One region of the Halomonas sp. B23F22_3 genome, then DNA from elsewhere that is predicted to be linked to it. Evidence: predicted binding sites of a transcription regulator. Region 1 holds the regulator's gene; each other region holds the start of a gene.

What was found. Region 1 encodes sigma-54, which starts transcription at its own class of promoters, with help from an activator protein. Its sites were predicted from a motif close to TGGCACNNNNNTTGCTNT; they were not measured.
Region 2: the regulator sigma-54 is predicted to act here: its motif matches at 4,608-4,625, upstream of urtA (urea ABC transporter substrate-binding protein).
Region 3: the regulator sigma-54 is predicted to act here: its motif matches at 3,044-3,061, upstream of ACGTNG_RS00855 (sugar phosphorylase).

The regions. Positions count from the first base shown of each region.
Region 1 is NZ_JBIEKG010000005.1:289,382-299,166, forward strand. It holds gene ACGTNG_RS13380 (STAS domain-containing protein) at 1-275, opposite strand, end outside; gene ACGTNG_RS13385 (MlaC/ttg2D family ABC transporter substrate-binding protein) at 272-922, opposite strand; gene mlaD (outer membrane lipid asymmetry maintenance protein MlaD) at 927-1,391, opposite strand; gene mlaE (lipid asymmetry maintenance ABC transporter permease subunit MlaE) at 1,408-2,190, opposite strand; gene ACGTNG_RS13400 (ABC transporter ATP-binding protein) at 2,187-2,999, opposite strand; gene ACGTNG_RS13405 (calcium/sodium antiporter) at 3,158-4,108, shown strand; gene ACGTNG_RS13410 (KpsF/GutQ family sugar-phosphate isomerase) at 4,149-5,144, shown strand; gene ACGTNG_RS13415 (KdsC family phosphatase) at 5,191-5,748, shown strand; gene lptC (LPS export ABC transporter periplasmic protein LptC) at 5,752-6,336, shown strand; gene lptA (lipopolysaccharide transport periplasmic protein LptA) at 6,336-6,863, shown strand; gene lptB (LPS export ABC transporter ATP-binding protein) at 6,863-7,588, shown strand; gene ACGTNG_RS13435 (RNA polymerase factor sigma-54) at 7,743-9,158, shown strand; gene hpf (ribosome hibernation-promoting factor, HPF/YfiA family) at 9,328-9,636, shown strand; gene ACGTNG_RS13445 (PTS sugar transporter subunit IIA) at 9,644-9,785, shown strand, end outside.
Region 2 is NZ_JBIEKG010000002.1:480,390-490,174, reverse strand. It holds gene urtD (urea ABC transporter ATP-binding protein UrtD) at 1-406, opposite strand, end outside; gene urtC (urea ABC transporter permease subunit UrtC) at 403-1,542, opposite strand; gene urtB (urea ABC transporter permease subunit UrtB) at 1,549-3,153, opposite strand; gene urtA (urea ABC transporter substrate-binding protein) at 3,214-4,530, opposite strand; gene ACGTNG_RS05810 (tripartite tricarboxylate transporter permease) at 4,873-6,399, opposite strand; gene ACGTNG_RS05805 (tripartite tricarboxylate transporter TctB family protein) at 6,399-6,851, opposite strand; gene ACGTNG_RS05800 (Bug family tripartite tricarboxylate transporter substrate binding protein) at 6,851-7,837, opposite strand; gene ACGTNG_RS05795 (helix-turn-helix domain-containing protein) at 8,124-8,738, shown strand; gene ACGTNG_RS05790 (response regulator transcription factor) at 8,735-9,397, shown strand; gene ACGTNG_RS05785 (sensor histidine kinase) at 9,394-9,785, shown strand, end outside.
Region 3 is NZ_JBIEKG010000001.1:180,837-190,621, reverse strand. It holds gene dsbG (thiol:disulfide interchange protein DsbG) at 1-399, opposite strand, end outside; gene ACGTNG_RS00860 (copper chaperone PCu(A)C) at 667-1,170, shown strand; gene ACGTNG_RS00855 (sugar phosphorylase) at 1,197-3,011, opposite strand; gene nrdR (transcriptional regulator NrdR) at 3,138-3,626, shown strand; gene ribD (bifunctional diaminohydroxyphosphoribosylaminopyrimidine deaminase/5-amino-6-(5-phosphoribosylamino)uracil reductase RibD) at 3,623-4,759, shown strand; gene ribBA (bifunctional 3,4-dihydroxy-2-butanone-4-phosphate synthase/GTP cyclohydrolase II) at 4,933-6,096, shown strand; gene ribH (6,7-dimethyl-8-ribityllumazine synthase) at 6,181-6,675, shown strand; gene nusB (transcription antitermination factor NusB) at 6,672-7,175, shown strand; gene thiL (thiamine-phosphate kinase) at 7,188-8,147, shown strand; gene ACGTNG_RS00820 (phosphatidylglycerophosphatase A family protein) at 8,144-8,617, shown strand; gene ACGTNG_RS00815 (DUF945 family protein) at 8,693-9,785, shown strand, end outside.

The sequences.
Region 1 (9,785 bases):
TCGAGCGGCGCCGACAGGCGAACGCCCGCGACCCTCACGTCCGCCTCACGGGCCCGACGCGTCCACTCCAGCAGCACGCTGAGCGCCGCGCTGCTGACGCGGCCGACGCCGCTCAGGTCGAAGGTCACCTCGCTGCCCGCCGGCCGGGCCGCCAGCCAGTCGCGGCCGGCCTCGGCCATCGCCGAGGCCACCCCGAAGCCGACCTCCCCGGTCACCGCCAGGCGCCGCTCGTCGGCCTCCAGGCGCGAGCCGTTCCGTTCGAGCAGCACGCTCATGCGCTGCCGCCCTGCTCCAGCTCCTCGACCGCGAGGTCGGGCGACCAGCCCTCGATCACCGCGTCGTAGTCGCGGCCCTCGTCGCGCATGGCCTGATCGAACTGGTTGCGGAAGGTCAGCCCGAGGTTGATGCCGTTGACGATCACGTTGACCACCTTCCACTGCCCGTCGTCCAGGCGCAGGGAGTAGCTGACCGGATAGACGGTGCCGTCGTTGGCCACCACCTCCATGGCCACGCTGGCCTGGTCCTCGTAGCGCGAGGCCTGCTGATTGTCGAGCACGCGAATCTCGCGGTAGTCGAAGGTCACCAGTCCCTTGGAGTAGGTATCGATCAACGTCTTGCGGAAGGTCTCGACGAAGCGCGAGCGCTGCTGCGGCGAGGCGTTGCCGAAGTAGCGACCCATCACGCTGGCGCCGATGTAGCGAAAGTCGGCCACGTCCTCGAGGCTGTCGTCGACGATGGCCTCGAGCTCATCGAGGTGATCGGCGAAGTAGGCCTCGCGCCCCTCGATGCGCGTCATCAGGTCGTCGATGCTGTCGCGGATCATCTGCTCGGGACGCTGGTCGGCTTGGGCGGCCATCAGCGGCAGGGCCATCAGCAGCAGGCAGAGCCCGGCGAACAGGGCACGTAGGTTCATCGTCTTCATGTCGTTACTCCTTGACCATGCTGGTCACGAACTGCTGGATGAGCTCTTCCAGCACCAGGGCCGATTGGGTGTCGCGCAGCGTGTCGCCATCGCCGAGGGTCTCGGGCGCGCCCCCCACCGAGAGGCCGATGTACTGCTCACCCAGCAGGCCCGCGGTGAGGATGGCCGCGGTGCTGTCCTCGGGCAGCTGCCCCTCCAGCTCACCGTCGAGCTCCATCACCACCCGCGCATCGTACCAGTCGGTGTCGAGCTCGATGCTCTCGACCCGCCCCACGGTGACCCCGGCCATGGTGACCCGGGCGCGAGGCTTCAGGCCGCCGATGTTGGCGAAGTTGGCCTCGAGCCGGAAGGTCTCGCTGGGCACGGTCAGGCTGAGCCCGCTGACACGGAGCCCCAGGAACACCAGGCCCAGGATACCGGCCAGCATGAACAGGCCGACCCCGAGTTCCATCGTCTTGCTGCGCTTCATCCGTTTGCTCCGAACATCAGGAAAGCTCTCCGAACATCAGGGCGGTGAGCAGGAAATCCAGGCCCAGGACCGCCAGAGAGGAATAGACCACCGTGCGCGTGGTGGCGCGCGAGATGCCCTCCGAGGTGGGAATCAGGTCGTAGCCCTGAAAGACCGCGATCCAGGTCACCACCAGGGCAAAGACCACGCTCTTGATCAGGCCGTTGCCGACATCATCGAAGAACTCGACGCTGGCTTGCATGTTCCCCCAGTAGGAGCCCTCGAACACCCCCAGCCACTCGACACCGACCAGCTGACCGCCCCAGACCCCCACCACGCTGAAGCCGATGGTCAGCAGCGGCAGCGCCACGAAACCGGCCCAGAGCCGCGGGGCGATCACGCGGCGCAGCGGGTCGACGCCGATCATCTCCATGCTGGTGAGCTGCTCGGTGGCCTTCATCAGGCCGATCTCGGCGGTCAGGGCGGAGCCGGCGCGCCCGGCGAAGAGCAGCGCCGCCACCACCGGGCCCAGCTCACGCAGAAGCGACAGGGCCACCATCTGCCCCAGCGCCTGCTCGGCGCCGAAATCGACCAGGATGGTGTAGCCCTGCAGCGCCAGCACCATGCCGATGAACAGCCCCGAGACCAGCACGATGGCCAGCGACATCACGCCGACGAAGTGCATCTGGCTCACCCAGAGGCGAAGGCCCTCGCGGCTCGGCACGCCCACCGCCGACTGCCCGAGGAAGATCCCGGCCCGCCCCAGCGACTCCATCACATCGCAGCCGCGTCGTCCCAGGCGGCGAATTCGCTCGATCATTGCGGCCCCCCGGCGCCCAGGATGTCGGCGTGGAAGTCCATCGCCGGATAGTGGAACGGCACCGGACCGTCCGGCTCGCCGTGCATGAACTGGCTGACCCGCGGGTCGCGGTCCGCATCGAGGCTCGCCGGCGTGCCGTGCGCCATCACCTGGCCGTCGGAGATCACGTAGACGTAGTCGGCGATGCTCAGGGTCTCCTTGATGTCGTGGGAGACCACTACCGCCGTCAGCCCCAGCGCATCGTTCAGGCGCTTGATCAGCTGTACGAGCACGCCCATGGAGATGGGATCCTGCCCGGCGAAGGGCTCGTCGTAGAGGATCAACTCCGGGTCCAGGGCGATCGCGCGGGCCAGCGCCACGCGCCTCGCCATGCCGCCGGAGAGTTCCGACGGCATCAGCCCGCGGGCGCCGCGCAACCCCACCGCCTGCAGCTTCATCAGCACAAGATCACGGATCATCGTCTCGGGGAGATCGGTATGCACCCGCAGCGGAAAAGCCACGTTCTCATAGACATCCAGGTCCGAGAACAGTGCCCCGCTCTGGAAGAGCATGCCCATCCGCCGGCGCAGGCCGAACAGGTCCCGGCGCGACAGCGCATGGACGTCCTGACCGGCGATGCGCACACGACCGGCATCGGGCGTGAGCTGGCCGCCGATCATCTTGAGCAGGGTGGTCTTGCCGGTGCCGCTGGGGCCCATGATGGCGGTGATCCGCCCTCGCGGGATGGTCAGATCGACGCCACGGAAGATCTCCTTCTCGCCACGGGAGAAGTGCAGGCTCTCCACTTCCACGAAGGGGGAGTCCGTCATTGCATCAGCTTCCTTCGCAAAATCAGCATCCTTCGCAAAATTGTCGAACATCGTATCCTAACCGTGACCCGGCGCGCCAGCGCCCCGAGGGGCCCCTTGCACCGCCGGTGCCTGCCATGTTCAATGTGCGCCCTTCATTCCCCGCTCCGGATCTCGCCATGCTGGTTCCCCTGCTGATCGTGTCGCTCGGTTTCATCGGCCTGCTGTGGAGTGCCGACCGCTTCGTCGGGGCCGCCGCCGCCACCGCCTGGCAAGCCGGCATGAGCACCCTGCTGGTGGGCATGACCATCGTCTCGCTGGGCACCTCGGCGCCGGAGATCGTGGTCTCGGTGATGGCCTCCCTGGACGGCGCGCCGGATCTCGCCATCGGCAACGCACTGGGCTCCAACATCGCCAACATCGCCCTGGTACTGGGCGTGACCGCCCTGGTGGTGCCGATCCCGGTGCGCTTCTCCATCGTGCGTCGCGAACTGCCGCTGCTGCTCGGCGCCACGGGCCTGGCCGGCTATGCGCTGGCCAACGGCCACCTCGACCGCCTCGACGGCGTGCTGCTGCTGGTGCTGCTGGTGTTCAGCCTGTGGTGGCTGTTTCGCGCCGACACCCCGGACGCCGAGAGCGGTGGCGAGATACCCGGCATGCCGCTGGGCCAGGCCCTGGCCTGGCTGGTCGGCACCCTGGTGATCATGGTCGCCAGCTCCCGCGCCCTGGTGTGGGGCGCCAGCGAACTGGCCCGCGGGCTCGGCGTCAGCGAGCTCACCATCGGCCTGACCGTGGTCGCCATCGGCACCAGCCTGCCGGAGCTCGCCGCCTGCGTCGCCAGCGCGCTGAAGCGCCACCACGACCTGGCGATCGGCAACGTCATCGGCTCCAACCTCTTCAACATGCTGACCGTGCTGCCCGTGCCCGCGCTGCTGGCGCCAGGCGCCACCGATCCCGCGGCGGCCGGCCGCGACTACCCGGTGATGCTGCTGCTGACCCTGGCGCTGGGGGCGCTGCTGCTGTGGAATCGGCGCGGCCACCTGGGACGACTGCCCGGGGCCCTGCTGCTGACATGCTACCTCGCCTACCTGGCCTGGCTGGGGAGCGCCGGCTTCTCCCCCGCGGCCTGACCCCTTGAGTGAAACCTCACAACGGGCAACAATCACTGCCATGACCAATGACACCCCCTCCGTGGCCGGCACCTCCCTCCTGCGCGACAGTGCCCGCCGCACCCTGGAACTGGAACAGCAGGCCGTGGCGGCCCTGTCCGAACGCCTCGACGAGGCCTTCGACCATGCCTGCCGGCTGATCCTGGCCTGTCGCGGGCGCGTCGTCGTCACCGGCATGGGCAAGTCGGGCCACATCGCCGGCAAGATCGCCGCGACGCTGGCCAGCACCGGCACCCCGGCCTTCTTCGTGCATCCCGGCGAGGCCAGCCACGGCGACCTGGGCATGATCACCCGGGGGGATGTGGTGCTGGCGCTCTCCAACTCCGGCGAGACCGCCGAGGTCACCGCCCTGCTGCCCCTGCTCAAGCGCCTGGGCACGCCGCTGATCAGCATGACCGGCCGTCCCGGCTCGACCCTGGGACGCCATGCCGACGCCCATCTGGATGCCGGCGTCGAACGCGAGGCCTGCCCGCTGGACCTGGCGCCGACCTCCTCCACCACGGCCGCCCTCGCCCTGGGCGATGCCCTCGCCGTGGCACTGCTCGAGTCCCGCGGCTTCACCGCCGAGGACTTCGCGCTGTCTCACCCCGGTGGCAGCCTCGGCAAGCGCCTGCTGCTCAAGGTCGCCGACCTGATGCACCAGGGCAATCGGCTGCCCGCGGTGCCGCTGGGCAGCCCCCTGCGCGATGCGCTGCTGGAGATCACTCGCCAGGGACTGGGTTTCACCTGCGTGGTGGGTGAGGACGGCCGCCTGGCCGGGGTCTACACCGACGGCGACCTGCGCCGCACCCTCGATCAGCACAGCGACCTCTCGGGGCTCACCGTCGACGACGTCATGACCCGTCCCGGCAAACGCATCGCCCCCGACACCCTGGCCGCCGAAGCGGTCCGCCTGATGGAGGACGGGCGCATCTCGGCGCTGGCCGTGGTCGACGCCGACGGTCGCCCGATCGGCGCCCTGCACATGCACGACCTGCTCTCGAGCGGCGTCATCTGATTCCTTGCGACCATCCGCTATCGCCCGACCCTCGACCGGAGACACCATGAGCCTCGATTCCCCCCTGCTCGACAGCCAGCTCGTCGACCGCCTGCGGCGCGTGCGCCTGCTGGCCCTCGACGTGGACGGCGTACTCACCGACGGACGCCTCTATTTCCAGGCCGATGGCGTCGAGATCAAGGCCTTTCACACCCTCGACGGCCACGGCATCAAGCTCCTTCAGCGCGCCGGCATCGTGGTGGCCCTGATCACCGGGCGCGACTCGCCGATGGTCAGCCGTCGTGCCGCCGCGCTGGGCATCCGGCACGTCTTCCAGGGGGCCGAGAAGAAGCTGACCGTGCTGCGCGAGCTGTGCGCCCGCCTGGAGCTGGAGCTCGATCAGGTCGCCTACTGCGGTGACGACATGCCCGACGTGGCCGCCATCCGGCGCGCCGGGGTCGGCATCAGCGTGCCCGGCGCGCCGAGCTATATCCGCAAGCATGCCGACTGGGTCACCGAGGCCGTGGGCGGCCATGGCGCGGTGCGCGAGATCTGCGACACCCTGCTGCAGGCGCAGGGGCACTGGGACGCCGTGCTCGACACCTACCTGCACGGCACGACCTGATCCATGAGCCTGCCGCGCCCCGGCTTTCGCACCGGACTGTTGCTGCTGCTGCTCGCCCTGGGCGGCGGACTGGCCCTGCTCGACCTGCAGGAGGCGCCGCTGCCCGGCCCGGTGCCGGGGAACGCGTCGGGCGAGCCCGACTACTACCTGGAGAACGCCCGCCTGACGCGCTTCGATGCGACGGGCGAGCCTCATCAGCGCCTCGACACCCCGCGCCTGACCCACACTCCCCATGACGACGTCACCCGCCTCGAGCAACCCCGGGGACGGCTCTACGACTCGTCGGGCCGGATCTGGCTGGCCAGCGGCGAGCATGGCACCCTGGGCGCGGGCGGCAACCCGCTGACCCTGACCGGCGAGGCGCGCCTGCTGGCCCCGGCCGAGCGCTGGCAGCTGGACACCGAGATCCTGCACTTCGACGCCGACAGCGGCCACGCCTGGAGCGAGACCCCGGCGCTGCTGCGCCAGCCGCCCCAGCGGATGCGCGGCGAACGCTTCGATGCCTGGATCGATGACAACCGCGCTCGACTGACCGACAATGTGCGCGGCCACCACCCGCCCGACACCCGCGAGGACCCCGAGTCATGATGCGAGCCTCCTTCGCCCCCCTGCTGACCCTCGGCGTCATCGGCCTGCTGCTCGGCAGCACCCCGACCCTGGCCCTGGAGGGTGATGCCAGCGCCCCGATCCAGGTGGAGGCCGACCGCCTCGACCTCGACGATCGCGCCGGCACCGCCGTCTACACCGGCGACGTGGAGATCCGCCAGGGCAGCATGCAGCTGACCGGCGCGCGGGTGGAGATCCGCCGCAACGATCAGGGCCAGCTTACCCTCGCCACCGCCACCGGCGAGCGCGCCTACATCGAGCAGAAGCCCGCCCCGGACGAGCCGCTGGTGCGCGGCTGGGGACGCACCGTGGTCTACCACGTCGCCGAGCGGCGCATCGAGCTGATCGACCGCGCCGAGCTTCACCAGGGCGGCGACACCTTCGACGGCGGCTACCTCGAATACTTCCTCGACCGGCGCGTCGTCCAGGCGCGCTCCGAGGCGCAAGGCGTCGAGGAGAGCCAGCGCGTGCGCATGACCCTCGAGCCCGAACAGCAGGATGGCCCGTGATGAAGACCCTGAGGGCCGAACACCTGGCCAAGAGCTACAAGCGGCGCCGGGTGGTGCAGGACATCAGCCTCTCCATCGAGCAGGGCCGGATCGTCGGCCTGCTCGGACCCAACGGGGCCGGCAAGACCACCTCCTTCTACATGATCGTCGGCCTGGTGCGCGCCGACGCCGGCGCGGTGCATATCGACGAGCTCGACCTGTCCAGGGCCGCCATGCACGAGCGCGCCCGGGCCGGCATCGGCTACCTGCCCCAGGAGGCCTCGATCTTTCGCAAGCTGTCGGTCGCCGACAACATCATGGCGATCCTCGAGACACGCCGCGATCTCGACCGCGCCGGCCGCGAGCGCCGGCTCGAGGAGCTGCTCGAGGACTTCCACGTGACCCACATCCGCGACAACCTCGGCATGAGCCTCTCCGGGGGCGAACGGCGGCGAGTCGAGATCGCCCGGGCGCTGGCCACCGAGCCCGCCTTCATCCTGCTCGACGAACCCTTCGCCGGGGTCGACCCGATCTCGGTGGGCGAGATCAAGGGCATCATTCGCCAGCTCAAGGCGCGCGACATCGGCGTGCTGATCACCGACCACAACGTCCGCGAGACCCTCGACATCTGCGACACCGCCTACATCGTCGGCGACGGGCGGATCATCGCCGAGGGAGATGCCGAGGCGATCCTTGCCAACCAGCGCGTCCGCGACGTCTACCTGGGCCAGGACTTCCGCCTCTGAGCGCTTCCTCGATCGCAATACACTGATATAAATATCGTTATTCGCCGGCGGCACGCCGTTTGATCCTGGCACGATTGTTGCTATTTCTTCGGTTGCACCCCCCGCGTCCAGCGGCTAGGGTGGGATCTTTCGGCACGTCGAGGGAACTCCTCTCATGGCCATGAAGGCTTCCCTGCAGCTTCGGGTCGGCACCCAGCTGACCATGACGCCCCAACTGCAGCAGGCCATCGCCCTGCTGCAGCTCTCGACCCTGGACCTGCGCCAGGAGATCCAGCAGGCGCTGGAATCCAACCCCCTGCTGGACGTCGAGGAAGAGTTCGGCGAACAGGCGGTGAGCGAGACGCCCGACGACGACTGGGCCAGCGAGATTCCCGACGAGCTCGCCACCGACAGCGACTGGTCCGACACCTACCAGGACCTCGGCAGCGCCCCCGCCGGCGGCGAGGCGCCCGACTTCGAACGCCAGGCCGCGGGCCAGAGCCTCCAGGGTCATCTGGCCTGGCAGCTGGCGATGACCGACCTGGACGAGCGCCAGATGCGCATCGCCGAGAGCCTGATCGACGCCGTCAACGGCGACGGCTACCTCACCCAGCCCCTGGACGAGATCCGCGACGGCCTCAAGGCCCAGGGCCTTACGGGGCTCAGGAGCCGGGAGGTCGAGCAGGTGCTGCTGCGCCTCCAGCAGTTCGAGCCCACCGGCGTCTTCGCCCGCGACCTGCGCGAGTGCCTGATGCTGCAGCTCGCCACGCTGCCCGACGACACCCCGCTGCTGCCCCAGGCCCGCCGGTTGGTCCGCCAGTTCCTCGAGGCGCTGGCCGGCGACGATCGCCGCCTGCTCAAACGCCGCCTGGGCCTCGACGACGAGGCCCTCGACACGGCCATCGGCCTGGTACGCTCGCTGGACCCGCGCCCCGGCAGCGCCTTCGGCGAGGGCGACAGGGACTACGTGATTCCCGACCTCGTGGCCCGTCATACCCGCGAGGGCTGGCAGGTGGAGCTCAACCCCGAGGCCATGCCGCGCCTGCGCATCCAGCCGGACTACGCCGCCCTGATTCGGCGCGCCGACAAGAGCGCGGACAACCAGTTCCTCAAGGACCACCTGCAGGAGGCGCGCTGGCTGATGAAGAGCCTCTCCAGCCGCAACGACACCCTGCTGCGGGTGGGTCGCGAGATCATGGTGCGCCAGCTCGACTTCCTGGAGCGCGGCGAGGAGGCCATGAAGCCGCTGATCCTGGCGGATATCGCCCAGGTCGTGGAGATGCACGAGTCGACCATCTCGCGGGTCACCACCCAGAAGTTCATCCACACTCCGCGCGGCATGTTCGAGCTCAAGTACTTCTTCTCGAGCCAGGTGGGCGGCAGCGGCGATAGTGACGCCCACTCCAGCACCGCGATCCGTGCGCGAATCCGCAAGTTGATCCAGGACGAACCGCCCCGCAAGCCCCTCTCGGACAGCCGGCTGGTTGCCCTGCTCGACGAGGCCGGCATCAGCGTGGCGCGACGCACGGTCGCGAAATATCGCGAGGGGATGGGCATCCCCTCCTCCAGCGAGCGCAAGCGCCTGCGTTGAACGCCGCGAATGGCGTCTCGACGCGCCCGAATCCCGGCCGTCGACGCACGCGCAAGCGATTGAATTGACGCCTTTCGACGAGAGTCTTGTCGCCCCCGACCGAGGGGGTATGCAGGACGCTAAAAAGGGTTACAATCGACTCACACCCCGTAAGAGCAAGGAGCGTGTCATGCAAGTCAACATCACCGGCCATCATGTGGAACTGACCGACGCACTGCGTGACTATGTGCAGGAAAAACTGACCCGCGTCGAGCGTCATTACGACAACATCACCAACGTGCAGGTCACCCTCTCCGTGGAGAAGGAGCGCCAGCAGGCGGCCTGCACCCTGCATGCCTCCGGGGCCGACCTCCATGCCGAAGCCATGGAGAATGACATGTACGCCGCCATCGATGCCCTCGCCGACAAGCTCGACCGTCAGCTGGTCAAGCACAAGGAAAAGGCCCAGGCCCGCGCCCAGGGCGCCGGCGCGCGCTGACTCCGTCATGACACTGGACGCCATCCTGCCCCCCGAGCGCACCCTCTTCGATGTGCCCGGGGGAAGCAAGAAGCGGGTGCTGGAGTTCTTCAGCACCTTCATCGCTCAGAACACGCCCAGCCTCGACAGCCAGGAGGTATTCAGCCGAC
Region 2 (9,785 bases), on a different contig from region 1:
TGTCGGCGGCCATGGCGAGCTCCAGGTTCTCGAACACCGTCAGGGCCTCGAAGACCGTGGGCTTCTGGAACTTGCGCCCGATGCCGAGACTCGCGATCTCGGGCTCGCTCTTGGCCAGCAGGTCATGGCGGCTGCCGAACCACACCGAGCCGCTGTCGGGGCGGGTCTTGCCGGTGATGATGTCCATCATGGTGGTCTTGCCGGCGCCGTTGGGGCCGATGATGCAGCGTAGCTCGCCGTCGTCGATGGTCAGGTCGAGGGCGTCGATCGCCTTGAAGCCATCGAAGCTGACGGTCACGCCGTCCAGGTAGAGGATCGGGCCGTGGCGCACGTCCACCGGCGAGGCCGCCGGCACCAGGAAGTCGAAGACCCGGTCACGGTCGGCGAAGGAGTTCAGGAAGTTCATGCCGAGGCCTCCCTGGGCGCAGTGGGTTCGGGGGATGACGGGCGTGTCGAGGGTCGGCGGCGCAGGCGATAGGCCAGCAGGCCGGCGATGCCCTTGGGCAGCAGGACCGTGACCAGCACGAACATGCCGCCCAGGGCGAACAGCCAGGCATCCGGCATCGCCCCGGTGAACACCGTCTTGGCGTAGTTGACCAGCAGCGCGCCGATCACCGCGCCGTAGAGGGTGCCGCGTCCGCCCAGCGCCACCCACAGCACGATCTCGATGGAGAAGATCGGCGAGAACTCGCCGGGGTTGATGATGCCCACCTGGGGCACGTAGAGCGCCCCGGCGACCCCGGCCAGCATCGCCGAGACCACGAAGACGAACAGCTGGAAGCGCTCCACCCGATAGCCGAGAAAGCGCGTGCGCGCCTCGGCGTCGCGGGTCGCCACGCAGACGCGACCGAGCTTGCTGGCGACGATCGCCCGGCACAGCACGTACCCCAGGGCCAGGGCCACGCCGGTGGCCAGGAACAGTCCCAGCCGGGTGGCGTCGCTGCGCAGGTCGAAGCCCAGCAGCTCCTTGAAGTCCGTCAGGCCGTTGTTGCCGCCGAAGCCCATCTCGTTGCGGAAGAAGGCCAGCATCAGCGCGAAGGTCAGGGCCTGGGTGATGATCGAGAGATAGACCCCGGTGACCCGCGACCGGAAGGCCAAAAAGCCGAACACCAGCGCCAGCAGCCCCGGGGCCAGCAGCACCATCAAGAAGGCGAACCCGGGCATGTCGAAGCCCAGCCAGTACCAGGGCAGCGCGTCCCAGTCGAGGAAGACCATGAAGTCCGGCAGCACTGGGTCGCCATAGACGCCGCGATCGCCGATCTGGCGCATCAGGTACATGCCCATGGCATAGCCGCCCAGGGCGAAGAAGGCGCCGTGCCCGAGACTCAGGATGCCCAGATACCCCCACACCAGGTCCACGGCCACCGCCAGCAGCGCATAGCTCAGGTACTTGCCGAGCAGCGTCACGGTGTAGGTGGAGACGTGCAGCGGATGCTCCGCCGGCAGCGCCAGGTTGAGCAGCGTCACCGCGGCCAGGGCCGTGAGCAGGATGCCCAGGAAGAGCTGTGTCGCACGTTCGTAAAACGGTCTTGTGAGCCACATGGCGAATCAGCCCTCCGCGGCCCGGCCCTTCTGCGGAAAGAGTCCGCGGGGGCGCTTCTGGATGAACAGGATGATGAAGACGAGCACCAGGATCTTGGCCAGCACGGCCCCGGCCCAGGGCTCGAGCACCTGGTTGATGACGCCCAGCGACAGCCCGGCCACCAGGGTGCCCCAGAGGTTCCCCACCCCACCGAACACCACCACCATGAAGGAGTCGATGATGTAGTTCTGGCCGAGGTTGGGCCCGACGTTGGTCAGCTGCGAGAGCGCCACGCCGGCGAGTCCCGCCACGCCGGAACCCAGCGCAAAGGTCAGGATGTCCACCCGGGTCGCGCGGATGCCCATGGCACGGGCCATCGCCCGGTTCTGGGTCACGGCCCGCACCTCGAGGCCGAGGCGGGTGCGCCGCATCACAAGCCAAAGGCCGGCGAAGACCAGCAGCGCGAAGCCCAGCACGACGAGGCGGTTCAGGGTCAGCGACAACCCCTCGTTGATCATCAGCGAGCCGCTCATCCACTCCGGGGTGACCACGGTGCGGTTGAGCGGCGAGATGACGGTACGCACCAGCTGCTGGAGGATCAGGCTGACGCCGAAGGTGGCGAGCAGGGTCTCCAGCGGTCGTCCCTTGAGGAACTGGATCACGCCGCGCTCGATGGCGATGCCGGCCAGCGCCGCGACCAGGAAGCCGGCGGGAATGGCCAGCAGCAGCGCCAGGCCGGGTTGGCCGGGCAGCAGCTGCTGCACCGCCCAGGTGGTGTAGGCGCCGAGCATCATCAGCTCGCCGTGGGCCATGTTGATCACCCCCATCACGCCGAAGGTGATGGCCAGACCGATCGCCGCCAGCACCAGCACCGAGCCCAGCGACAGGCCGAAGTAGAGCGTCTCCAGACCGCGATTGAGCCTGAGCTTCTGCTCGATATCGGCGAGCGCCCCGCTGGCGGCCTCGGCGAGGGCGGGATCATCGCTGCGCGCGGCGGCACTGAGGGCCGCCCGGGCCTCGGGGTTGAGGCTGCCCGCCAGCAGCTCGATCGCCGCGTCGTCGCCCTGCTCGAGCCGGTGAATCGCCAGCCCCTGCGCCAGCAGGCGGGCGACCTCGGCGTCGCCTTCCTCCTCGAGCACGCCCTCGAGCGGCGCCACCATGGCCGCGCCGACCCGCCCCAGCAGGTCGCGGGCGGCCTCGCGGCGGGCGCCTGCGTCATCCACCCGCAGGTCGAGCACCGCGAGGGTGCTCTGCAGCCGGCCGCGCAGCGCATTGTTGATCCCGATGCGATCCAGCTCACGCCGCGACATCTCGCCGGCGGGCTCGAAGTTCAGGGCATCCTCGACGGGCCAGTGCCGCCCCCGGTTCTCGAGCACCACCACGAAGCGACCGGTCTCCTTGTGACGCTGGAGCTTGCCGTCCAGCAGGGCCTCGAGCCAGCGCCGGGTGCGCGGGTCGCCGCTGGCGGCGAGCGCCTCGATGGCCTCGCCCTTGTCGGCGTAGGCGCGGGTATCGAGGGCCTCGAGCAGCGCCTGGCCGTCGTCGTCGGGTGCGGCCAGGGCCGCCGGTGCGGCAAGCGCGACGACGGCCAGGCACAGCAAACCTCTCACGAGGGAGCGAATCTTCCTCATGACCATGTCCTGTCGGTAAGGGGGAAGACCCCGGGCCGCGGATGCGGCCCGGGGAGCGGCTTACTCGGCCGAGGCCACCTCGGCCTCGCCACCGCCACAGCGATTCTCGACGACGTTGTAGTTGCCGCAGGCGAGCGGCGCGCGCCAGTCGCTGATCAGATCCTTGGAGCCTTCCAGGTAGTCGGACCAGGCGTCCCCGGCCACGGTGGAGGGGGTCTCCCAGACGATGGAGAACTGGCCGTTGTCCTGGATCTCGCCGATCAGCACCGGCTTGGTGATGTGGTGGTTGGGCATCATCGCCGCGTAGCCGCCGGTGAGATTGGGCACGCTGACGCCGATGATGGCGTCCTTGACCGCATCGACCTCGGTGGTCCCGGCCTTGCGGACCGCCTCGGCCCACATGTTGAAGCCGATGTAGTGCGCTTCCATGGGATCGTTGGTCACCGCCATCTCGTCGCCGGTGTACTCGATCCAGGCGTCGATGAAGTCGTAGTTGGCGTCGGTGTCGACGCTCATGAAGTAGTTCCAGGCGGCGAGGTGGCCGACCAGCGGCGCGGTGTCGATGCCGGTGAGCTCCTGCTCGCCCACCGAGAAGGCCACCACCGGGATGTCGGCGGCATTGATGCCCTGGTTGCCCAGCTCCCGATAGAACGGCACGTTGGCATCGCCGTTGATGGTCGAGACCACCGCGGTCTTCTTGCCCTCGCTGCCGAACGCCTTGATCTCGGAGACGATGTTCTGCCAGTCGGAGTGGCCGAAGGGGGTGTAGTTGACCATGATGTCCGCCGCGTCCACGCCGTGCCCCTCGAGGTAGGCCTCGAGGATCTTGTTGGTGGTGCGCGGATAGACGTAGTCGGTGCCGGCCAGCACCCAGCGCTCGACGCCCACCTCGTTCATCAGGTAGTTGACGGCGGGGATCGCCTGCTGATTGGGCGCCGCCCCGGTGTAGAAGACGTTCTCGGAGGACTCCTCACCCTCGTACTGCACAGGGTAGAAGAGCAGGCCGTTGAGCTCCTCGACCACCGGCAGCACCGACTTGCGCGACACCGAGGTCCAGTTGCCGAAGATCACGTCGACCTCCTGCTGGGAGAGCAGCTCGCGAGCCTTCTCGGCGAACAGCGGCCAGTCGGAGGCCGGATCCACCACCACGGCCTCCAGTTGGCGACCCAGCAGGCCGCCCTCGGCGTTCTGGCGCTCGATGAGCATCTCGACGGTGTCCTTGAGCACCGTCTCGCTGATGGCCATGGTGCCGGAGAGCGAGTGCAGGATGCCGACCTTGATCGGGTCCTCCTGGGCCAGGGCGGGGGCGGCCACCCCCAGACTCAGGAGAGACGCGGCCAACCAGCGGGGGGAACGGGAAGCGGATGACGGAATCATGGGAACTCCTTGCGGGCGATGTTGTTGTCGATCTGTCCAGCGCAGGAGGACATCGCGAACGATGCCTCTGGCCTGTCATCGCAAGGGGTGTGCCACTTCCAGAGGCTGCCGAGTTTTGCTCAACGAATCAGTCTATTGGCAGAAGCTCAACAAGGGGCGGCGGCCACCGCCGGGGCTCGACGAGGGGCGGGCGCCCGGCGCGACGCCCCATCATCGTCCGCCCCCATGGTGCAACGCACCATCGCGGGGCGAGGCGGCCGGACACGAGACGGGGGCGCCGGCCAGGCCGGCGCCCCCGTGGGACACGCGCAACGCGCGATGCTAGCAGAGCTGCCTGAGGGGTCAGTCGCCTTCCGGGCCACCCGTGCCGGTGGTCACCTTCATGCGCCGCCGCAGCAGCGGGCCGACGATGTAGGGCAGGATCAGCCCCAGGCCGGCGAACACCCACAGGCCGATGGCCAGCCCGCTGTCCCAGAGGATGGTCCAGTCGCCATCGGAGATGTCCATGGCGTGGCGCAGGTTCTTCTCCATCTCCGGCCCCAGCAGCAGGCCGAGGATGACCGGCACCAGCGGGATCTCGAGCTTGCGCAGCACGTAGCCCCCCACCCCGAAGGCCACCATGAAGTAGAGATCGAAGGTGGTGTTGCTGATCGAGTAGATCCCCACGAAGGCGATCATGGTGACGACCGGCAGCAGGTACATCGGCGGCACCGACAGCAGCCTGACGAAGATGCCGACCAGCGGGATGTTGAGCACCAGCAGCAGGAAGTTGCCGATCAGCAGTGCCGCGATCACCCCCCAGACGATGTCGGCGTTCTGGGTGAACATCAACGGTCCCGGCGTGATGTTCAGCGAGATCAGCAGCGCCAGCAGCACGGCGGTGGTGCCACTGCCCGGCACGCCCAGCGTCAGCATCGGCACCAGTGCGCCGGAGGAGGCGCCGTTGTTGCCCGCCTCGGGGCCGGCCACGCCGCGCGGGTCGCCCTTGCCGAAATAGCCCTTGGCGCCGACCACCTTCTTCTCGAGGGTGTAGCCGATGAAGCTGCCCAGCGACGCCCCCGCCCCGGGCAGGACCCCGGCGATGAAGCCCAGTACCCCGCCGCGCAGGCTCGAGGGCAGGATGGCGCGGATGTCGGCCCAGGAGAGCTTCAGCTTGTTGACCACCATCTTCTGCTTGCCGCCGCCGGCGCGCTCCTCGATGAAGAACAGCAGCTCCGAGATCGCGAAGAGCCCGACGATGGCGATGATGAAGTCCACCCCCTCGTAGAGCTCCAGCACGCCGAAGGTGAAGCGCTGCACGCCGGTATTGTCGATGCCCACGGTGGCGATCATCAGGCCGATGGCCGCGGCCACCACCGTCTTCATCGGGTTCTTGCCGGTGATGCCGCCCAGGGTGGCGAAGGCCAGCAGGAAGAGCGCAAAATACTCCGCGGGGCCGAAGGTCAGGGCGAAGTCGGCCAACAGCGGCGCCAGCAGGATCAGGCCGATGGTGGCGACCAGGCTGCCGATGAACGAGGCCACCGCGGAGATCGCCAGCGCCTCGGCCGCCTTGCCCTGCTGGGCCATGGGATAGCCGTCGAGGCAGGTCATCATGGCCGGCTCGTCACCGGGGATATTGAGCAGGATCGACGAGATGCGCCCGCCGTACATGGCGCCGGCATAGACCGCGGTGAGCATGATCAGCGCGGTCTCCGGGGCGAGCCCCAGGGTGAAGGCCAGCGGGATCAGGATCGCCACGCCGTTGGCCGGCCCCAGTCCCGGCAGCGCGCCGATCAGGGTGCCCAGGAAGGCACCCATCAGGGCGAACATCAGGTTGTGCGGCGCCAGGGCGACGCCGAAGCCGTCGATCAGATAGCCGAGGGTCTCCATCAGCTCACCTCCAGGAACGAGAGCAGGCCCAGCGGCAGCGCGAGGTCCAGGGCGAAGTTGAACACCAGATAGACCACCAGGCCGGAGATCGCCCCGACGAGGTAGGCGCGCGGCACGCGCGAGCCCATGCGCCAGCACAGCGTGCCGACGGCCAGGGCGGTGCTGAGAATGAAGCCGAGCGGCTGGAGCAGCATGGCGTAGAGCACCAGCACCACCACGGCGATGATCAGCTCGACGCCGGTGCGGCTCCAGGGCCAGGCGTTATCGGGGTCGGGCCGCACGATCAGGTAGAGACTGGAGAGCGCCAGCACGACGGCCAGCAGCAGCGGGAAGGTCTCGGGGCCGACGGCCTCGCTGCCGCCGAAGGGTTCGGGGAGTTGCGTGGCGCCCCAGCCGTACGCGACGGCCAGGACGATCATCAGCACTCCGAAGATGCGGTCGTTGAAGGTCATTACTGGATCAGCCCGATGTCCTGGGAGAGCTGCTCGATGTCATCGATCTGGTCGGTGACAAAGGTCTCGAACTCGCCGGCGCTCATGTGGAAGGGCATCAGGCCGTTATTGGTCATGACCTCCTGCCACTCCTGGCTTTCGTAGATGGTGTCCATGGCGTCCACCCAGTACTGCTTCGCCTCGTCGGGGATATCGGCGGGCATGTAGAAGCCGCGCCAGTTGGGGCCGATGGCATCGATGCCCTGCTCGCGGGCGGTGGGAATGTCACCGAACTCGCCGGGCAGACGCTCCTCGGAGAGCACGGCCAGCACGCGCAGGTCGCCGGACTCCATGAAGCCCTGGGCCTCGGAGATGTCGCCGGTGAAGGCATCGACGTGCCCGCCGACCACCTGAGTCATGGCCTCGCCACCGTTGTTGTAGGAGAGGTAGGCGATGCGCGGCAGGTTCTCGATGCCCGCCGCCTGGGCGGCGATCAGCACCTTGAGGTGATCCCAGCCGCCCTTGGCGCTGCCGCCGGCGAACTTGACGCTGCGCGGATCCTCCTCGAGGGCCGCCATCAGCGCCGGCAGGTCCTGGTACTCGGAATCATCGGCCACGGCGATCACGCCGTAGTCCGCGCCCAGCGCGCCGATCCAGTTGACCATGTCGGCGGTCATGCCCGGAAACTGCCCCTGGGCCAGGCGCGTGGTGGTCGCCGTGGAGGCCGCTACCAGCAGCTGGTCGTCGCCGGCGCGCTTGCTGACGGTGTGGGCGTAGGCCACCCCGCCGCCGGCACCGGCCATGTTGATGGTCTGGACGTTGCCGGGCACCAGCTCGAGGTCCTGCATGACCTTGCCGACGCTGCGGCAGGTGAAGTCCCAGCCGCCGCCCGGGTCGGCGGGGGCCAGACACTCCACCTTGCCCTCGGGCTCGAAGGCGAAGGCGGAGGCGGCGGTGGTGGCGAGCACGCTGATGGCCACCAGCTGGACGGGGCGCTTGAGGTTCATGGCGGGCGTTCCTCCCAAGATCAGGCTTGTGTGATTGTTGGCTTGCGGAACCTGTCGGCCTTCCTTACAATTCTGTAAGGCAGAACATCGTTCCTCAGGACAGAAAGGTAGGCCCGGGCTCTTGGAGCGTCAACGGCCGGCTGCCCGATTGCGACCAAAGTTCTAGCCGAGACCGTCAGCCCTGACCACGGCTCGACGCCGACGCGAGCAGCGTCATCGGCACCACTCATGTCGGTCACGCACGGCGCAGGACACACGCTGAACACAACGGAGGCTCGATCCACAGATGGCACAGGACCGCGTCGAGGCCGTGGAGCGCGCATTGACCGTGCTCGAGGCCTTCGACTCCGCGCAGGAGTACTTCACCCTCGCCGAGCTGGCCCAGGCCACCGGCTTCTACAAGAGCACGCTGCTGCGCCTGCTGGGCTCGCTTTCCCGCTTCGACTACGTGCAGCGCGACGACCACGGCCGCTGGCATCTCGGCCATGCCCCGGTGCGCCTGGCGCGCCGGCACCTTCCCGGCCGGCATCTGGCGAGGCGTATCCAGCCCCTGCTGGCCCGCCTGGCGGCCGAGTCCGGCGAGACCGCGACCCTGCTCGAGGTGGAGGACGGCATGGCGGAGTGTCGCCTGGTGACGCTGCCCGAGAGCGCCCTGCGCCATGACCTGCACCCGGGCGACCGCTGGGCGGTGACACAGGAACAGGATCCGCGCCCGTCGCTGCCCGGCGGGACCATGGTCTGCCAGGCGCTGCCCGGCGACGCCCTCGAACCGCCCCGGTGGCTGGCCCTCTCGGGCCCGGCCGGACGCCTGGACACCCGGCGCGCCAGGGCGGCGCTCGAGGCGGTCGTGGCGAGGCTGTCCGCCGAATCGGGAAATGGCTCAGGGGGTGCGGGACCATGACGCTGCTGCTGGTGGAGGACGACGCCCTGCTCGCCGAGACGCTGGCCGAGACCCTGCGCCTGGAAGGCCACGAGGTCTGCCACCTCGATGACGGCAGCGCGGCGCGTGAGCGCCTGGCGGAGCCCGGGCATGGCCTCGCGCTGGTGCTGCTCGACCTGAACCTGCCGGGCTGTGGCGGACTCGAGGTGCTCGAGGCCCTGCGGGCCCATGACCGTGCCACCCCGGTGTTGATCCTCACCGCCCGCGGCGCCGTGGAGGACCGGGTGCGGGGCCTCGACCTGGGCGCCGACGACTACCTGGCCAAGCCCTTCGCCCTCGACGAGCTCGAGGCGCGCGTGCGCGCCCTGCTCAGGCGCCGCAGCCCCGCGGCCGAGATGAGCGTGGGGCCCCTCACGCTCGACACCCGGCAGCAGCGCTTCACCCTCCAGGGCGAGCCGCTCACCCTGCCGCCCCGGGAACAACGCCTGCTCGCCTGCCTGATGCAGCATGCCGGCACGCCGGTGGACAAGGCCCGGCTCGCCGAGGAGGCGTTCCAGGGCGACGCCATGGGCGACAACGCCATCGAGGTCTATGTGCACCGTCTGCGCAAACGCCTGGCCGGAAGCCCCGTGGCCCTGCGCACGGTGCGCGGCCTGGGATACCTGCTGGAGGCCGAATGAAGCGCGGCGACAGTCTCGCTCGCCGCCTGTTGGCCTGGCTGCTGGTGCCGCTGCTGGTACTCGGCAGCCTGATGCTCCTGCAGGCCTGGTTCGAGGCGCGGCGCACCGCCGATCGCGCCTTCGACCGCCTGCTCGAGGCCGCCTCCCTGGCCATCGCCGAGCAGGTTCAGTGGCAGGACGACCGCCTCTGGCTCGACCTGCCGCCGGCGGCGCTGGAGATGCTGGCCACCGACGCCGAAGAGCGCGTGTTCTATAGCCTGGTCGACCGCCACGGCCGCATGATCACCGGTAACGCCGAACTGCCGGGGGATGCGCGTGAGGCGGTCTCGGACGACGACACCCTGCTCTACCGCGACATCGCCTGGCAGGGCCTGTCGCTGCGCCAGGG
Region 3 (9,785 bases), on a different contig from region 1:
GTAGGGGCAGTTGGGATCGGTGAAGGTGTAGAGGATGCGCTCGGCGTCCGGGTCGCCATCGGCGATCCAGTGGCTCTGCTCGAGCTCCTGCCACACCTCGGCCTCCTGGGCGCTGCGGACGTGCTCGTCCAGCGGCGCGGCGGACAGGTCGTTGCCCTCGGCGTCGAGGAGGGTGCCGACCAGGGCATGTTCGCCATCCTGGGTGAGGTAGACCGCCATCGCTCGGCCCTGATGGCTGGCGGCGAAGCCGGCAAGCCCGCTCGGCGCCTCGAAGCGGGCGTGGATCTCCAGCCCCTCCTCCACCAGGGCCTGGATCGGGGCCGGCCAGGACGTGTCGGCGGAGAGCGTCGTGGCGGCGGTCAGGGAAAGCAGGCCGATCGTCAGGGTGAGGGGTCGCATCGCGAAGTCCTGTCGTTGAGAGCTGTCGTTGAGAGCTGTCGTTAAGAGCTGTCATCAAGAGATGTCGCACGGAGACGCCGTGGGGCGATGTCGTGGAGGCGAGTTGGGACCCACGCCGTCTCCCCGAAGTTCCCATCCTGACACGCCGACATTAGCCGTGAATTAATCGCGGGATCGTCAGGCGGGGCGAGATGTCGCATCCCGCTTGGCGGCGTCGCCGTGGCAGGATAGGGGCTGCCTCTCTCATGACTGCTGGAGTCCATCGCCATGCGCCGCGCCACCCGTCCGCTGTTCCTGCTCTCACTGCTCTGCATGCCGCTGCTGGGCGCCGTCGCCCAGGCCGACTCCCTCACCGTCGAGGGGGCGCACGTGCGCGCCGTGCCCCCCGGGTCGCCCACCACCGCCGCCTTCATGACCCTGAGCAACCCGGGCGAGACAGACCTGGCACTGGTCGGGGGGAGTTCGCCGCTGGCCGGCCGCCTGGAGCTTCACAACCACGTGATGGTCGACGGCGTGATGCAGATGCGCCGGGTCGAGGCGATCCCGCTGCCGGCCGGCGAGACCGTGCGGCTGGCGCCGGGGGGCTGGCACCTGATGATGTTCGAGCTGGCCGCGAGCCCGGCCGAGGGCGAGCGCGTCGAGCTCACCCTGACCCTCGACAGCGGTGAGGCGATCACCCTCGAGGCGCCGGTCCAGCGCGTACAGCCGATGGAGATGTCGGACCCGGAAGCGATGGGTAAGGAAGAGACGGAACCGCACTCGGCGCACTGATCACCCCCATCGGTCATCCCCATCGATCACCCGGGATGCACCAGCCACAGGCTGCGGTAGGGCGCGAGGCTCCCTTCCGCGCTCTTGTCACCGGCCCAGGGCGCGTCTTCCAGCAGGTCGTGCCAGCCGGGGGCGGCCAGGGCGTCGAGATCGAGCGGCTGGCGGCGGTCGGTGACGTTATGGATCGCCAGCAGGCGCCGGCCGTCGTCGAGCGGTCCCCGCTCCAGCACCAGCAGCGCCGGTGAGGAGGGGATCACGCGCTGGGGCGCATCCGGATGGAAGCAGGGCTCTTGGCGGCGCACCTCCAGGCGCCGCTTCAGGGCCAGGAACACCTCCCGGGTCGGGGTGTTGCGGCTCTCCAGCAGCTCCTCGAGGGACGGGGCGTGCCAGCGGTGGCGGTTGATCGCCCGCAGGCGTCCGGTGCGCTCGACGCCCTCCAGGTCGTTGAGGGTGGCGGTCAGCGAGTGGACGTAGAGCGCCGGGATGCCCTGCAGGGCCAGCATCAGGTGCTGGCTGCACAGGAAACGTTCCACCTGCCAGGGATCGGCGCCGCGGCGGGTCCCCTTCATGGCCTCGAACCAGGTGATGTTGATCTCGTAGGGGACGTCGTGCCCCTCGGCATCGGTGCGCATGCTGACGAAGCCGCCGAAGCGGTGCATCAGCTCCAGCAGGGCCTCGACCTCGTGGTGCGGCAACCAGCCCTCCAGCGGCCGCACCCCGATGCCGTCGTGGCTGGCGGTGAAGTTGACGTAGCTGCAGCCCGGCGGCAGCTCGGCCAGGCTCTCGATCCAGCCGGCCAGGGTCGACGCCTCGCCGCTGGTCAGCGTATGCAGCAGCAGCGGCGGCAGCGGGAACTGGTAGACCAGGTGGGCCTCGTCCGGCGCCGCCGAGCCTTCGTCAGAGTGTCCATCGATTCCCTCGCCGGAAAGACGCGCCAGACCGAAGTAGCTGAGGTTCTCCCGGTGGGGCACGTTGGTCTCGGTGAGCAGCAGCGTGCCCGGCGCCATGTGGTCGACCACGGCGCGCAGCAGCCGCACCACCTCATGGGTCTCGGGCAGGTGGATGCAGGGGGTGCCCGGTCTCTTCCACAGGAAGGCGATGGCGTCCAGGCGGATGACCCGCGCGCCCTGCTCCAGGTAGAAGAGCAGGATACCGACGAACTCCAGCAGCACGTCGGGGTTGGCGAAGTTCAGGTCGATCTGATCCTCGGAGAAGGTCGCCCAGAGGTGGCGGGTGCCGCGTCGGGTGGGCACCGGCACCAGCAGCGGGCTGCTGCGCGGGCGGACGACGGCGGAGAGATCGGTGGCCGGGTCCATCTCGATGAAGTAGTCGCGCCCCGGCAGACTGCCGCTCAGGTAGTCGACGAACCACAGCGACTCCCGGGAGACATGGTTGAGCACCAGGTCGACGATCAGGTCCCCCCGGTCGGCCAGCCGTCGCAGGTCGGCCCAGTCGCCGAGGGCCGGGTCGACCTCGCGATAGTGGATCACCGAGAAGCCGTCATCGCTGCTCCAGGGGAAGAAGGGCAGCACGTGCACGCCGCTGAAGGTCTCGGGCAGGCGCGCCTCGAGGAAGGCCAGCAGCACCGCGAGCGGCGGGGTGTCGCTGTCGAGCAGGCTGTCGCCGTAGCCGATCAGCCACTGGTCGCGCTCGCTCCATAAGGGCGCGGCGGCCTCGGACCGCCGAGGGGGCAGGGCACCGCGATGGTGCGAGAGCAGCGTCTGCAGGCGGCGCAGCACCTCCTCCCGGCGCGGCCCGTAGAGCACGTCGAGATGGTCACGGGCGCGGGCCGTGAAGCCCGCCGCGTCCAGGGGGCGGGCGAGCGAGCGGGGCGTGGGCATGGCGACCTCCATCGGCCTGGGGATGCCAGGGACTTGCAGGAGTCGTGCCAGGCATGCCGCTGGGCGCTCTGCCCCTGAACCGTTACAATGCCGCGACAGCCTCTTATCGACGTCGGGTTACCTCCTATGCATTGCCCCTTCTGTGGCGCCAACGACACGCGCGTGACCGATTCCCGCCTGGTGGCCGAGGGTGATCAGGTTCGGCGGCGTCGGCAGTGCGCGGCCTGCGGCGAGCGCTTCACCACCTACGAGACCGCCGAACTCGTGATGCCGCGGGTGATCAAGTCCGACGGCACCCGCGAGGTGTTCGACGAGGGCAAGCTGCGCGCCGGCATGCTGCGCGCGCTCGAGAAGCGTCCGGTCAGCGCCGAGTCGATCGAGGCGGCGGTGGAGCGTATCCGCCAGCACCTGCGGGCCCGCGGCGAGCGCGAGATTCACGCCCGGGACATCGGCGAGGAGGTCATGCAGGCCCTCAAGCGCCTCGATCAGGTCGCCTACATCCGCTTCGCCTCGGTCTACCGCCGCTTCCAGGACATCGACGAGTTCCGCGCCGAGATCGATCGTCTGGCCCAGGAGCCCGGCTTCCCCGACGACCCCGCCGGGGGGCGCGGATGACCGCCTCGACCCTGCCCGAGACCTGGATGGCTCGCGCCCTCAAGCTGGCCGAGCGCGGCCGCTACACCACCGACCCCAACCCCCGGGTGGGTTGCGTGCTGGTCAAGGGCGAGCGGGTCGTCGGCGAGGGCTGGCACGAGCGGGCCGGCGAGCCCCACGCCGAGGTCCACGCCCTGCGGGCGGCGGGGGAAGCCGCCCGCGGCGCCACCGCCTACGTGACCCTGGAACCCTGCTCCCATCAGGGGCGCACCGGCCCCTGCGCCCGGGCGCTGGTCGAGGCCGGGGTGGCCAGCGTCGTCGTCGCCATGCAGGACCCCAATCCCCAGGTGGCCGGCCGCGGCATCGCCCTGCTGCGCGAGGCCGGCATCGCGGTGACGGTGGGCGTGCTGGAGGACGAGGCGCTGGCGCTCAACCCCGGCTTCGTGATGCGCATGTCCCACGGCCGGCCCTTCGTGCGCCTGAAGATGGCCATGAGCCTCGATGGCCGCACCGCCATGCGCTCCGGTGAGTCCCAGTGGATCACCGGTCCCCAGGCGCGCCGCGAGGTGCAACGCCTGCGCGCCCGCTCTAGCGCCATCCTCACCGGGGTGGAGTCGATCATCTTCGACAACGCCCGGCTCACCGTGCGTGCCGAACAGCTGGCGCTGCCCGACGGCGAGACGATCGCCGCCCGCCAGCCGCTGCGTGTGGTGGTGGATTCGCGCCTGCGCCTGCCCCTGGCGGCGGCCTGCCTGCGCGAGCCCGGCCGCACCCTGGTGGCGACCCTCTCCGAGCACGACGCCGAACGGCGCGAGCGGCTCGAGGAAGCCGGCGCCGAGGTGGTGGCGATGCCGGCGGGCCATGACGGCCGGGTCGACCTCGACGCCCTGCTGCATCACCTGGCCGAGGCGGAGCAGGCCAATGAGGTGCTGCTCGAGACCGGGGCGACGCTGGCCGGCGCCATGCTCGAGGCGAACCTGATCGACGAGATGCAGCTGTTCGTGGCGCCGACCCTGCTCGGTGGCGAGGCGCGCCCGCTCTTCGCGCTGCCCGGCCTCTCGCTGATGGCCCAGCAGAAAGGGCTCGAGATCCTCGACATCCGTGCCGTGGGCCAGGACTGGCGCATCACCGCAAGGCCCACTCGCCGCACCTAGCGCCGCGTCACGGCGGCTATCTACTGGTACCCGCCGACGCGTCACGGCCGCTATCTACTGGCGCCCACCGACGCGCCACGGTACCCTGACGCGGTTTCGAGGTGGCGACGCCGGAGGGCGACCCGATCGTCGCGGGACCGCGACGGCCACCACGCTGAATCAATGGAGACTCCATGGTGCACTCCTCATCCGGGGGCCTGGCCCCTATCGAAGAACTGGTCGAGGACATTCGTCAGGGCAAGATGGTGATCCTGATGGATGACGAGGATCGCGAGAACGAAGGCGACATCATCATGGCCGCCGAGAAGGTCGAGGCCGAGCACATCAACTTCATGGCGCGCCACGCCAGGGGGCTGATCTGCCTGCCGATGACCCGCGAGCGCTGCGAGCGTCTCCAGCTGCCGCTGATGGTGCGCGACAACGGCTCCGGCTTCGGGACCAAGTTCACCCTCTCTATTGAGGCCGCCGAGGGGGTGACCACCGGCATCTCCGCCGCCGATCGCGCGCGCACCGTGCGCGCGGCGGTCGCCCGCGACGCCAAGGCCGGCGACATCGTGCAGCCCGGCCACATCTTCCCGCTGATGGCCGAGCCTGGCGGCGTGCTGCGTCGCGCCGGCCATACCGAGGCGGCCTGCGACCTCTCGGCGCTGGCCGGGCTCGACCCCAGCGGCGTGATCTGCGAGGTGATGAACGAGGACGGCAGCATGGCACGCCGCGCCGAGCTCGAGCGCTTCGCCGTCGAGCACGGCCTCAAGATGGGCACCATCGCCGACCTGATCCACTACCGCATCCACAACGAGCAGACCGTGCAGCCGGTGGAGTCGAGCCCGGTGGAGACCGCCTTCGGCGAGCTCACCCTGCAGGTCTTCCGCGACAGCATCCAGGGCGCCCATCACCTGGCGCTGGTCAAGGGGCATCCGCATCCCGAGGCCCTGACCACGGTGCGCGTTCACCTGGCCAACGTGATGCGTGACCTGCTCGCCCTGCAGAAGGGCGATCGGCCGAGCTGGACCGCCCAGCAGGCGCTGGCCGAGGTGGCCGGCGCCGAGCACGGCGTCTTCGTGCTGCTCGACGACGGCCGTCCGCACCAGGACCTGCTCGACATGCTCGAGGTGTTCCTCGAGCGCCGTCGCCCGCCACGCACCAGCGATTCCGACGGTGCCGGCAACTACCTGACCATCGGCACCGGCTCGCAGATCCTGCGTCATCTGGGCGTCGGCAAGATGCGCCTTTTGAGCTCGCCCTGGAAGTTCTCCGCCCTCTCCGGCTTCGACCTCGAGGTGGTAGAGCGACTGGAGCCCGGCGAAACCGCGCCCGGCGAGCCTTGCGACGACTGACGCCGCGCTCGCCTTTTCCATGATGGCATGGCCGATGGCCATGCCCCGGACCCTTCAGCACCGGATCTTTCAGGACACAGAACCATGCAACCGATTTCCCAAGTCGAAGGCAGCTTCGTCGACGTCGATGGCCGCTACGTGATCGTGGTCGGCCGCTTCAACCATCACGTGGTGGACAGCCTGGTCGAAGGCGCCGTGGACAGCCTGGTACGCCACGGCGTGGACGCCGAGAACATCGATATCGTCCACGTGCCCGGCGCCTGGGAGCTGCCGCTGGCCATCAAGCGCGTGCTGCAGGTGGCGCGCCCCGACGCGGTGCTCGCCCTGGGCGCGGTGATTCGCGGCGGTACGCCCCACTTCGAGTACGTGGCCGGGGGGTGCAACACCGCCATGGGCAACCTGCAGCTCGAGTTCGACACCCCCGTGGCCAACGGCGTGCTGACCGTTGAATCCATCGAGCAGGCTATCGAGCGCGCCGGCACCAAGGCCGGTAACAAGGGCGCCGAGGCGGCCATGGCGGCCATGGAGATGGTCTCGCTGCTGCGCTGCTTCGGCGATGACGCCGGGGGTGAGGCATGAGCGGCGAGCGGACACGGGCGCCCTCGAAGGCGCAGCAGTCGCGCCATGCGGCCCGTGAGCTGGCCGTCCAGGGCCTCTACCAGTGGCAGATGACCGGCAAGTCGATCACCGCCGTAGAGGCCGAGTTCCGCAGCCAGGTGGCCGACGACGACCTCGAGGATCACGAGAACTGGCACAAGGTCATGGAGATCGCCGACCTGGCGCTGTTCCATGAACTGCTGCACAACGTGGCCCGCGAGCGCCAGGCCCTCGATGCCTCCATCGCGCCACTGCTCGATCGCCGCCTCGAGGATCTCGATCCCATCGAGCTCGCGATCCTGCGCCTGGGTGCCTACGAGCTCGCCAAGCGCCTCGAGGTGCCGTACCGCGCGGTGATCACCGAGGGCGTCGAGCTCGCCAAGTCCTTCGGGGCCACGGACGGACACAAGTACGTCAACGGCATCCTCGACAAGCTTGCCGGGCGGCTGCGGTCCGCCGAGGTCACTGCTCGCCGCCGCTGAAGGCCCGCCCCGATGCACAGCGAATTCGAACTCATCACCCGCTACTTCACGCCCGACCCGCCCGGCCTGGATGCCGGCGTGAGCCTGGGCGTGGGCGACGACTGCACCCTGCTGGCGCCGACGGCGGGGCAGCGGCTGGCGGTCAGCGTCGATACCTCGGTCGCCGGGATTCACTTCCCCGAGGCGGCGCCGGCCGCGGCGATCGGCCACCGGGCGCTGGCGGTCAGCCTGAGCGACCTGGCGGCCATGGGCGCCCGGGCCCGTTGGTGCCTGATGTCGTTGACCCTGCCGGCGGCGGATGACGGCCCCTGGCTCGAGGAGTTCGCCCGGGGCTTCCATGCGCTCTGCGATGCCACCGGCACCGCTCTGGTGGGCGGCGACGTCACCCGCGGCGAGCTTGCCATCGGGGTCACGGTGATGGGGGAGGTGCCCCCGGAGCAGGCGCTGACCCGCCAGGGCGCGCGGCCGGGCGACGTGTTGGCCGTTACCGGGGCGCTGGGCGGCGGGGCCGGGGGCTTGGCCCTCTGGCAGCGGGGCGAGCGGGATCTCGCCCATCCGCTGCTCGCGCGCTACCTGCATCCGCAGCCCCGCCTCGAGGCGGGCCTGGCCCTGCGCGACCTGGCGAGCGCCGCCATCGACGTCTCCGACGGCCTGCTGGCCGACCTGGGCCACGTGCTCGAGGCCTCCAGCGTGGGGGCCGAGCTGACCCCAGAGGCGCTGCCGCTGGCCGAGGGGCTCTGCGCGGCGCTCGGTGAAGCGGGCGCGCGGGAGGCGGCGCTGCACGGCGGCGACGACTACGAGCTGCTGGTCGCCTTGCCGCCACAGCATCTGGCCACGGCGCGGGGCCGTCTGGCCGAGCAGGGCCTGGCGCTCACCGAGATCGGCCGGCTGGTCGAGGCGCCCGGCATCCGCGGCGTGGCGCTCGGCGGCGAGCGCGGCTGGCAGCACTTTTCGACGGGCGGTGCCTCATGAACCAGGCTCCTGCCAGCGTCTGGCGACGCCCGGTGCACTTCCTGGCCTTCGGGCTGGGCAGCGGGACCGTGCCCTTCGCGCCCGGCACCTTCGGCACCCTGGCCGCCATTCCCTTCTACTGGCTGATGTCCGAGCTGCCGCTGGGCTGGTACCTGGGCCTCGTGGCGGTGACCTTCCTGTGGGGCATCTGGCTCTGCGACAAGACCTCCCACGACCTGGGCGTGCATGATCACTCCGGCATCGTCTGGGACGAGTTCGTCGGCTACTGGCTGACCATGGCCGCCGTGCCCTTCTCCTGGGAGGCGGCGCTGTGGGGGTTCGCGGTGTTCCGCGTCTTCGACGTCTTCAAGCCCTGGCCGATCCGCTGGGCGGATCGTCGGGTCGCCGGCGGCTTCGGCATCATGATCGACGATGTGCTCGCCGCGGCCTACGCCTGGAGTACCATGCACCTGTGGTTCTGGCTCCACTGAGTCGCCGCGCCGCAGGCTCTCTCCCTCGCGGCGCGCCGCGGTGGCCTGGATGTGGCGCGGACAAGGAAGGTCATGATGCGCAAGGAACGACTGATCGTCCCGGTGGTGGTAGGGCTGGCGCTGGCCTGGGCCGTCGCCCAGGCGATCGCCAGCCTGCTCTTCGAACGTGAACTGGCCCGGGCCCTCGAGGACCTCGCCGCCCGCGGCGACCTGCTGGTCGAGCGCAGCGACGTCGAGCGGGGCTGGCTCGAATCCAGCGGTACCCTCCACCTGACCCCCCGCTTCGGTCGGGCCTGGCACCTGGCGCTGCCCTACGAGGCGCGTCACGGCGTGATCAACACTCGCATCGACGGCACCCTCAAGCCGTACCTCGGCCCCGCCGATCGTCGGCTGTTCGGCGATCTGCTGTCCTCCTCGCCGCCCCGCTGGCAGGCCCGCTACCATACCCTCGGCGCGACCCTGCGGGGACGCCTGACGCTCTCGCCGTTCCTCATCCGCCAGCAGGAGCGCGCGCTCGAGTTTCGCGGCGGCGAGGTCACCTTCAGCGGCGTCTACGGGGACTGGCGGCTGCAGGCGGACCTGGCGCCCTGGCGGCTCAGCGATGGCGCGACCACGCTCGAAACCGGCCAGGTCACCCTGGAGAGCCGCTACGCCTACACCGCGGACGCCTACCACTTCACCCAGCAGGACCTGCTCAAGGTGGAGGGGCTCGCCTGGCGCCAGCCGGATCTCGCGCTGGATGCCAGCGGCCTCGTGTTGCACAGCCGCACCACCCTCGACGAGGCGGAGCTGCGCATCGAGAGCGAGCTGACCCTCGATCGGCTGATGGCCGCCGACGAGGTGCTGCTCACCGGTCGCCTCGCCGTGGAACTCTCGCGGATCAACGCCGATGCGCTGCGCGGCGTGCTTGCCGTGCTGCGCGACGAGGCGGCCCGGGGCGAGACCGACCGCCAGGGCAGCGCGCTGCTGGCGCGTCTGGAGCCCGACCTGCTGGGCATGCTCGAGGATTCGCCGCGGCTGGACATCCACGCCGTCGACCTCGACAGCCCGATGCTGGGGCTGGACGCCCGCGGCGACGGTGCCCTGTTCTTCGATGCGGACGAGCTCGAGGCGCTGGACCTGGCCGCGCTGGACGAGCCCGAGGAGCAGGCCCGCTGGCGCTCGCGGC